Regions from separate parts of the Nocardiopsis sp. iso_238 genome, predicted to be linked through region 2. Evidence: predicted binding sites of a transcription regulator. Region 2 holds the regulator's gene; each other region holds the start of a gene.
What was found. The regulator HrcA, encoded in region 2, represses chaperone genes, less so after heat shock. The targets are predictions, from matches to a motif close to TTGGCACTCTCNNNNNGAGAGTGCCAA.

Region 1: a site for HrcA is predicted at 1,402-1,428, ahead of AC0VYL_RS03445 (FmdB family zinc ribbon protein). Genes of this name have one in related genera too.
Region 3: a site for HrcA is predicted at 942-968, ahead of groL (chaperonin GroEL). Genes of this name have one in related genera too.
Region 4: a site for HrcA is predicted at 849-875, ahead of groES (co-chaperone GroES). Genes of this name have one in related genera too.

Annotation. Positions count from the first base shown of each region.
Region 1 is NZ_CM149668.1:758,833-761,031, forward strand. Features, by position in the region: gene AC0VYL_RS03435 (MscL family protein) at 1-111, opposite strand, end outside; gene AC0VYL_RS03440 (SAF domain-containing protein) at 192-848, opposite strand; gene AC0VYL_RS03445 (FmdB family zinc ribbon protein) at 1,000-1,383, opposite strand; gene AC0VYL_RS03450 (5-formyltetrahydrofolate cyclo-ligase) at 1,625-2,199, opposite strand, start outside.
Region 2 is NZ_CM149668.1:4,337,880-4,340,078, forward strand. Features, by position in the region: gene dnaJ (molecular chaperone DnaJ) at 1-529, opposite strand, end outside; gene hrcA (heat-inducible transcriptional repressor HrcA) at 534-1,547, opposite strand; gene AC0VYL_RS19660 (DUF3097 domain-containing protein) at 1,726-2,199, shown strand, end outside.
Region 3 is NZ_CM149668.1:603,152-605,350, forward strand. Features, by position in the region: gene AC0VYL_RS02720 (ABC transporter permease) at 1-268, shown strand, start outside; gene groL (chaperonin GroEL) at 1,134-2,199, shown strand, end outside.
Region 4 is NZ_CM149668.1:813,257-815,455, forward strand. Features, by position in the region: gene AC0VYL_RS03695 (THUMP-like domain-containing protein) at 1-777, opposite strand, end outside; gene groES (co-chaperone GroES) at 1,003-1,311, shown strand; gene groL (chaperonin GroEL) at 1,415-2,199, shown strand, end outside.

The DNA of each region.
Region 1 (2,199 bases), 2.7 Mb from region 2:
GAACCCTTCGGTGAACGCCGAGATGAGGCCGGCGAAGACGGAGCCGATGACGACCGCGACCGCCAGCTGCACCAGGTTTCCCTGGAGCAGGAACTTCTTGAAGCCTTCCATGGAACTGCCCTACGTGTTCGTGAGTGATGGATGCGCCCGGTGGGGCGCCCGGGACAGCTTTCACCACCCCTGGTCATCGGTCAACCGCGAATCGTGACAGACAGTCGCGAGGTGGTCGCGTGCCCGGCCAGGGCTCTGGCTTCCTCGCTGGTCGCGGCGATGAGGACCAGCGCCCCGACCTCCCCGCTCGGACCCTCCTCAGCCGGGACCGCCAGCACGGGCCGGTCCCCGACGACCTCGACGGCGTGCCCGGGTCCGGGGTGCGGTCCGCCGAACCCGTCGGCGCCCGTGGCCGCGAGCACGTCCACGCGGCTGCCGGGGGAGAGCAGACCGACCGCCCCCGGATCGGCCACCCGCACCGGGACCGCGACCATGTCAGCGCCGTAGCGGAGCGCCGGGGGGTCGCTCAGCCGGGCGTCGGTCAGTACCTCGCCCCGGCGCACCGGAGCGTTCAGCGAGAGCCCGGACGTCGGGTCCCCGGGGGCGAGGGCCCCGTCCGGGACGGAGCGCTCGGCCATCACGAGCGGGGTGAGGTCGTCCCCGGACAGCGGCGCGGTGGCGTCGAGGTCCCTGGCGGCGACGAGCACCTCCGCCTCGGGCTGGGGAGGGGGTCGCAGGACGAGGACCGCGCAGACCACGGCCAGGGCGGTCAGGACCGAGGCGACGGCGCGGCGGTGACGGTCGAGGAGGCGGAGCGGGCCGCGCCGGAGCCGGAACGGGGGCGGGGGGTTGCTCATGTCTCCAACGCTAGGCCGGGGGAGGCGGCCCGGGAGGGTTGTCCACAGGGCGGATTTCCGCCCGGACCCCGCAGTGCCCGGGGGCCCCGGAGACAACAGAAGCGCCGCCGAGGGGCCTCGGCGGCGCGGCCACGGTCAACGGTGCGGTGGCTCAGCTGCTGGTCGCGGCGGTGCTGCCGCTGGTGCTCTTGCTGCTCGACTTGTCGCTGCCGCCCGTGCTGGCGGTGGAGGCGGCGGCGGGGGTGCCGGTGCCGCCGGAGTCGGAGGAGGGCTTGGCGGAGTCGGCGGACTTCTCGCCCTTGCCCTCGGTGCCGCCGTCGGTGTTGGAACCGGTCAGGGCGGAGCTGTTCGTGGTGGACTTACCGCTGTCGGTGCGGTAGAAGCCCGAACCCTTGAAGACGATGCCGACCGCGGAGTACACCTTGCGCAGGCGCCCCTCGCACTCGGGGCAGACCGTCAGCGAGTCGTCGCTGAAGCTCTGCACGACCTCCATCTGGGCGTCACACTCGGTGCACGCGTACTGGTACGTAGGCACTGTTCCGGGTCCTCCTTGCTGGCACTCACACCCGTTGACTGCTAAATAGTACGCGTTCGCCGACCACGGCCGCGACAACCCCTCACCGCTGCGGCGCCGGGTGTCCCGTGAGCCGGGCGGTACCGGGCCGGGCCTGCGGGGTGCGCGCGTACCGGGGCAGGTCCGGGACACGACCGCCAGCCATAACGTTCCGCCCCGTCGCCTTAATCCCCCCGGCCCCGTGTCCCGGGGCGCACGGGCCTCACCGGGGCCGGCCGTCCGGGGCGCCGCCGGGCCAGACCGCCGAGCCGGGGTCGAACACGTGGAGCCCGCCGCCCGGGGTCACGACGGCGTCCACCGGCCGGTCGTGCGGCTCCGCGGGCAGCGCGTCCACGAACTCCTCGTCGTGGACCACGGCGATCGCGGGCGTGTGCGGGCCCCGGAGCGGCAGCGCGCGGTCGTAGCAGCCCGCGCCGCGCCCCATCCTCGTCCCGCTCCGGTCCACCGCCACGGCCGGGCAGACCACCGCGTCGGCGCGGCCCAGCACCTCGGGGCCGTAGCGGTGCCCGGTCGGCTCCACCAGTCCGTGTCCGGCCGGTTCGAGTCCGTCCGGACCTTCGTAGGCCGCCCAGTCGAGCGTCCCGTCGGGCAGGAAGACCGGCAGCAGCACGTACGTGCCGCGCTTCCACAGCGCGTTGACCAGCCCCCGGGTGCCGGGCTCGCCGCCCACGGAGTAGTAGCAGGCCACGGTTCCGCCCATGGCCAGCCACGGCAGTTCCATGAGGGTGTCGCGGACGGCGGAACCCACACGGGAGCGCTCCGCCGCGTCCCTCTCCC
Region 2 (2,199 bases):
AGCGCGTGACCTGGGATACCTCGCCCTGGCCGTGGCACATGTCGCAGGTGGTCCGGTGCGAACCGGCCGCGGTGCCCTCTCCCTGGCACGTCTCGCACAGGATCGCGGTCGGGAAGGTGATCTCCCGGCTGACCCCGAACGCTGTCTCGACGAGGTCGAGCTCGATACGGATCTTGATGCTGCGCCCGCGCCGGACCCGCTCCCGGGGGCCGCGGCCGCCGGGCTGTCCACCGCCGAAGAAGGCGTTCATGATGTCGTCGAAGGCGAACCCGCCCGCGTTGCCGAAGCCTCCGGCACCGCCGCCGCCACCTGGGGCGAAGGGGTCCTGACCCATGTCGAACATCCGACGCTTGTTCTCGTCGGAGAGGACCTCGTAGGCCTGGGTCACTTCCTTGAAGCGCTCCTGGGTGGCGGGGTCCGGGTTGATGTCCGGGTGGAGCTCGCGCGCGAGCCGCCGGTACGCCTTCTTGATCTCGTCCTTGGACGCGTCGCGACGCACCCCGAGAACCTGGTAATAGTCTCTGGCCACTGAGTTACTGTCCTGCCAAAATCTGTCCGACATACCGGGCCACCGCACGGACGGCGCCCATCGTCCCTGGGTAGTCCATACGGGTGGGGCCCACCACTCCGATCTTGGCCAGCGACTGGTTTCCCACGCCGTAGTCAGCCGACACGATGGAAGTGGATCGAAGGCCCTCGTGGAAGTTCTCCGCGCCGATGCGCACCGTCAGCATGGAGGGGTCCTTGGCCTCACCGAGGAGTCGTATGAGGACCATGTTCTCTTCCAGTGCCTCAAGCACGTCGCGCAGGCTGGCCGCGAAGTCGACCGCGGCGAGGTTGGCGGTGCCAGCCAGCACGATCTTCTCCTCGTGACGTTCCACGAGGCTCTCCAGCAGGACGGAGAGGATCGCGACCGCGACGGGACGGTCCTCCGGTGCGACCTGGGCGGGCAGGTCCTCCACCGCGTCCGGCACGTCGCCGAGGTGTCTGCCTGCGATGGCGCGGTTGAGCATGCTGCGCAGGTCGTCCACCACGGTCTCACTGACCGATCCCAGCCCGTCGATGACGCGCTGTTCGACCCGTCCGGTGTCGGTGATGACGACCATCATGATGCGCTGGCCGCCGAGCGGCACCAGTTCCACGTGCTGCACCGACGAGCGGGTCAGCGACGGGTACTGAACAATCGCGACCTGCCGGGTGAGCTGCGCGAGCAGCCGCACCGTGCGGGCGACGATCTCGTCGAGGTCCACGGCACCGCCGAGGAACGACTCGATGGCACGCCGTTCGGCCGCCGAGAGCGGCTTGACGGAGGAGAGCCGGTCGACGAAGAGCCGGTACCCCTTGTCGGTGGGCACCCGTCCCGCACTGGTGTGGGGTTGGGCGATGTAGCCGTCCTCCTCCAGGGCGACCATGTCGTTGCGAATGGTCGCCGGGGAGACACCAAGGGGGTGACGGTCCGCCAACGCCCGCGAACCCACGGGTTCGTTGGTGTTGACGAAGTCCTCGACGACCGCACGCAGGACTGCGAGCTTGCGCTCATCCAGCAACTCGCCACCTCCTGGCACTCCAAGGTCCTCAGTGCTAATTCTATGCCCGGCCGCAAACCCACACGGCTACCCGCAGGCGGTAACACGGGGACGGGGGGTGCTTCTTCCCTACCCGAGCGGCGACGTGCGCCACCCGCCAACGGGTTTCCCGGGTCCGTCACCAGTAGACTGCACCACCGTGGTTACCAAGGGAACCGGCCGTTACGGCCGCGACGTTCTGGCGGGAGACTGGCGACGACCCCGGAAGGGCGCGGTACGCGAGATACCCCTCAGCCATGACCTGGTCGTGGAGGACGCCGACGAGACCTTCTGCGGGGCGGTGGTGTCCTGGGACAAGGCCGCCGTGACCCTGGAGGACCGGGACGGGCGACGCAGGGTGTTCGAGCTGGGACCGGCCGCGTTCCTGGTGGACGGTGAGCCGGTGACGCTGGTGCGTCCGGCGGCGGCACCCAGGGCTCCCCTGCGCAGCGCCTCGGGTTCGATCGCGGTGACCGACGCGCGGGCGCGCACGGCCCGGGAGAGCCGGATCTACGTGGAGGGCGCCCACGACGCCGAGCTGGTCGAGAAGGTGTGGGGCCACGACCTGCGCGTGGAGGGGGTGGCCGTCGAGTTCCTGGAGGGCGTCGACGACCTTCCCTCGGTGGTGGCGGAG
Region 3 (2,199 bases), 2.5 Mb from region 2:
GACCTACGTGTTCGCGCCGATCATCCAGACGGTGATGATGCCGCTGATGCTGCTCTCCGGCGTGCTGCTGCCGATGGAGCTGGCCCCGGGGTGGCTGTACACGCTGTCGCGGTTCAACCCGGTGGCACACGTGGTGGACGCCGCGCGCGTGCTCTTCGGGGGCGGCGCGTGGGACGGCACGGTCCTGGTCGGCTGGGCCGTGGCGGTCGCGATGACCGTGGTGGCCCTGGTGGTGGGCGCCCGTTCGATGCGCCGCCTCAACGGCTGAGCGAGGTGCGAACTCCTGGACGCCAGGTCTACTGAGGGCGCCTCCCCTGTTCGCCGAGCGCTCAAACCGTTGTGGGGTGGGAAGTCCAGCCTGATCAGGGCGGTTTCTCCGGCTGACGAAATCGTGACCGCATCGATTGCACTTTCCATGGTCGAGGGGGGCGTCCGCCTGTCCGTGGCCCCTCGTAACCTGCGAGGAAGATTCCCCCGGCACGAGGGCGGCGGCGGGTGGAGTGGGCCGACGTCAGGTTCCATGGTTCGTGGTTGAGTTCGGGAGGCGATGAGTCATGTGGCATGTAGGGGTTATGTCCTCGGTGTCCAACTTTCGAGAAGTTGGAAAAACGAGCCCTTGTCACTGGTAAGTTGCCTGGTCAAGAAGTCTGCTCCCCGCGCACGCGGGGATGGTCCCAAGCCCCGCCCCCTCAGAGGGGGCGGGGTTTTCTGCTCCCCGCGCACGCGGGGATGACCGTGGTGGCCCTGGCGGTGGGCGTCCGTTCGATGCGCCGCCTCAACGGCTGAGCCGGCGGACCCCTGGTCACCGGGCCGGTACGTACCTGGCCACCAGGTCAACCGGGGGTTCGCCTTCTGTTCGCGGAGCGCTCAAACCGCTGTGGGGAGGGAAGTTCGTCCTGGTCACAGCTGTTTCTCCAGGTGGAGAAATCGTGACCACATCGTTTGCACTCTCCATGGCCGAGTGCTAAAAAAGGGAGTGGTTAGCACTCACCTTTGCCGAGTGCTAACCGGATCGAGGCTGCGAGACCGTGGACCTCCGGCAGCAGGGTTGCCGGTGCGGAAGCGGTCGTCCGTCGCGGGCGCACGCCTCGTCCCATCGCGTATCAGCCCGGTCACGGGAGGACAAGAACTCAATGGCAGCCAAACTGATCGCGTTCGACGAGGAGGCCCGTCGCGGCCTCGAGCGCGGTATGAACCAGCTCGCTGACGCCGTGAAGGTCACGCTCGGCCCGAAGGGTCGCAACGTCGTCCTGGAGAAGAAGTGGGGCGCCCCCACGATCACCAACGACGGTGTCTCCATCGCCAAGGAGATCGAGCTCGAGGACCCGTGGGAGAAGATCGGGGCCGAGCTGGTCAAGGAGGTCGCCAAGAAGACGGACGACGTCGCCGGTGACGGTACGACCACCGCCACCGTCCTGGCCCAGGCCCTCGTCCGCGAGGGGCTGCGCAACGTCGCCGCCGGCGCCAACCCGATCGGCCTCAAGCGCGGCATCGAGGCCGCCGTGGCCCGCATCAACGAGGAGCTCGGCAACCTCTCGAAGGACGTCGAGACCAAGGAGCAGATCGCCTCCACCGCCTCCATCTCCGCCGGTGACACCCAGATCGGTGAGACCATCGCCGAGGCGATGGACAAGGTCGGCAAGGAAGGCGTCATCACCGTCGAGGAGGGCCAGACCTTCGGTCTCGAGCTCGAGCTCGCGGAGGGCATGCGCTTCGACAAGGGCTACATCTCGCCCTACTTCGCCACCGACCTTGAGCGCATGGAGACGGTCCTCGAGGACCCGTACATCCTCATCGTCAACTCGAAGATCTCCAACAACAACGAGTTCCTGCCCGTTGTCGAGAAGGTCCTCCAGTCCGGCCGCCCGCTGATGGTCATCGCCGAGGACGTCGCTGACGGCGCCCTCCAGACCCTCGTGGTCAACAAGATCCGCGGCACCTTCAAGTCCGTCGCCGTCAAGGCTCCGGGCTTCGGTGACCGCCGCAAGGCCCAGCTCGGTGACATCGCCGTGCTGACCGGCGGCCAGGTCATCACCGAGGAGGTCGGCCTCAAGCTGGAGAGCACCGAGCTCGACCTGCTCGGCCGCGCCCGCAAGGTCGTCGTCACCAAGGACGAGACCACCATCGTCGACGGTGCCGGTGACGCCACCGCCATCGCCGGTCGCGTGAACGAGATCCGCAACGAGATCGAGCGCACCG
Region 4 (2,199 bases), 2.7 Mb from region 2:
GCCGAAGCCCAGCCCGCCGAACCACAGCGCGGTCTCCTTCAGCTCGCCGTCCACCGAGATCCACTCGGCCGAGGCGGCGGGGGAGAGGACCTCGTGCGGGATACCCGGGGCGGCCTTCAGGCAGGCGGCCTCCGCGCCCTCCGCCAGCCGGGTGGCCACGTCCCACGGCGGCGAGTAGGCGGCCGGGTCGAACACCCGGCCCCGCCCTCCGCGCCGGGCCGGGTCGCAGAACAGCAGCGGGTGGTCGCCCACCGCGACCGCGTTCACGTCGCCCTCCCGGACGCGGGCGTGCTCCGTGAGCCCCAGAGCCTCGATGTTGGCCCGGGCCACCGCCACGGTCAGGGGGTCGGCGTCCACGCCCTCCACCGGCACGCCCCGACCGGCCAGGGCCAGCAGGTCCGCGCCGATCCCGCAGCACAGGTCGCCCGCGACGGCGCCCCCGGCCACCGAGGGGGGCAGGTGCCGGGCGGTGCGCTCGGCGCGGTACTCGGCCACGGTCCGGCGGGTGGACTGCTCCAGCCCGTTCGGGGTGAAGTACATGCGCGCGGCGTTCTCCCCGAACTTGGCCCGGCCCCGCTCCCGCAGGCCCACCTGGGTCATCACGGCGTTGACGAGCTCGGACACGGGGAGGTCGGGGTCGAGTGCGGCGACCCGGGGGTCGGCGCGCAGCCGCGAAGCGGCGGCGAGGGGGTTGCTGGCCGCGGCGGCGGGGTCCACCCCGGCGAGGACCTCCCGTCCCGCGTCGGTGAGCAGCGCCGAGAACGCGGGAACGCGCATGGATCCTCCTGCTGTGGGCACGACGGGTGGCGGGTCCGCCCCAGGGTCCGGAGCCCCGCCACATTTCCATTCTGGCACTCTCGGGGGTAGAGTGCTAAACGCGACGAGGCCGGTCTGGCACCCGCGACGACAGGCCGCCGCGGTCGCCCCTTTTACGTGGTTGGTCCGTGCTCACGCATGGGCCGACGTCAGATACACCGAGACTTTGAAGGGGGAGGTCACACCGTGTCGACCGCCACCAAGACCGTGCTGAAGCCGCTCGAGGACCGCGTCGTGGTCAGGACCCTGGAGGCTGAGCAGACCACCGCCTCCGGTCTGGTCATCCCGGACACCGCCAAGGAGAAGCCCCAGGAGGGCGAGATCCTGGCCGTGGGTCCCGGTCGCCTTGACGACAACGGCAAGCGCGTCGCCCTCGACGTGAACGTCGGCGACGTCGTTCTCTACAGCAAGTACGGCGGCACCGAGGTCAAGTACGACGGCCAGGAGTACCTGGTTCTCTCCGCCCGCGACCTCCTCGCGGTCGTCGAGAAGTAGCTCTCGGCGCAGAGCCTTCGAACATCCCGCACCGGTCGGCCCTGAAGCCGGGCGGGGCGGGATGTTCTCTTTCGACCCGAACCGTTAGAGGAAGTACTCACACATGCCGAAGATCCTGGAGTTCGAGGACGACGCCCGCCGCGCCCTCGAGCGGGGCGTGGACCGCCTCGCCAACGCCGTCAAGGTGACGCTCGGCCCGCGCGGCCGCAACGTCGTCATCGACAAGAAGTTCGGTGCCCCCACCATCACGAACGACGGCGTGACCGTCGCCCGTGAGATCGAGCTGGACGAGCCCTACGAGAACCTGGGCGCGCAGCTGGTCAAGGAGGTCGCCACCAAGACCAACGACGCCGCCGGTGACGGCACCACCACCGCCACCGTGCTGGCGCAGGCGCTGGTCCGCGAGGGCCTGCGCAGCGTCGCCGCCGGCGCCTCCCCGATGTCCCTCAAGAAGGGCATCGACGCCGCGGCCGCCCGGGTCTCCGAGATCCTGCTCGAGCGCGCCGTGCCGATCAAGGAGCGCGCCGACATCGCCTACGTGGCGACCAACTCCGCGCAGGACGCCCAGATCGGCGACCTCATCGCCGAGGCCTTCGACAAGGTCGGCAAGGACGGCGTCATCACGGTGGAGGAGTCCCCGACCTTCGGTCTGGAGCTCGACTTCACCGAGGGCCTCCAGTTCGACAAGGGTTACATCTCGCCCTACTTCGTCACCGACGGAGACCGTCAGGAGGCCGTCCTGGAGGACGCGCAGATCCTGATCAGCCAGGGCAAGATCGGCAACCTGAACGAGCTGCTCCCGCTGCTGGAGCAGGTCGTCCAGAACAAGAAGCCGCTGCTGATCATCGCCGAGGACGTCGAGGGCGACGCCCTGGGCGCCCTGGTGCT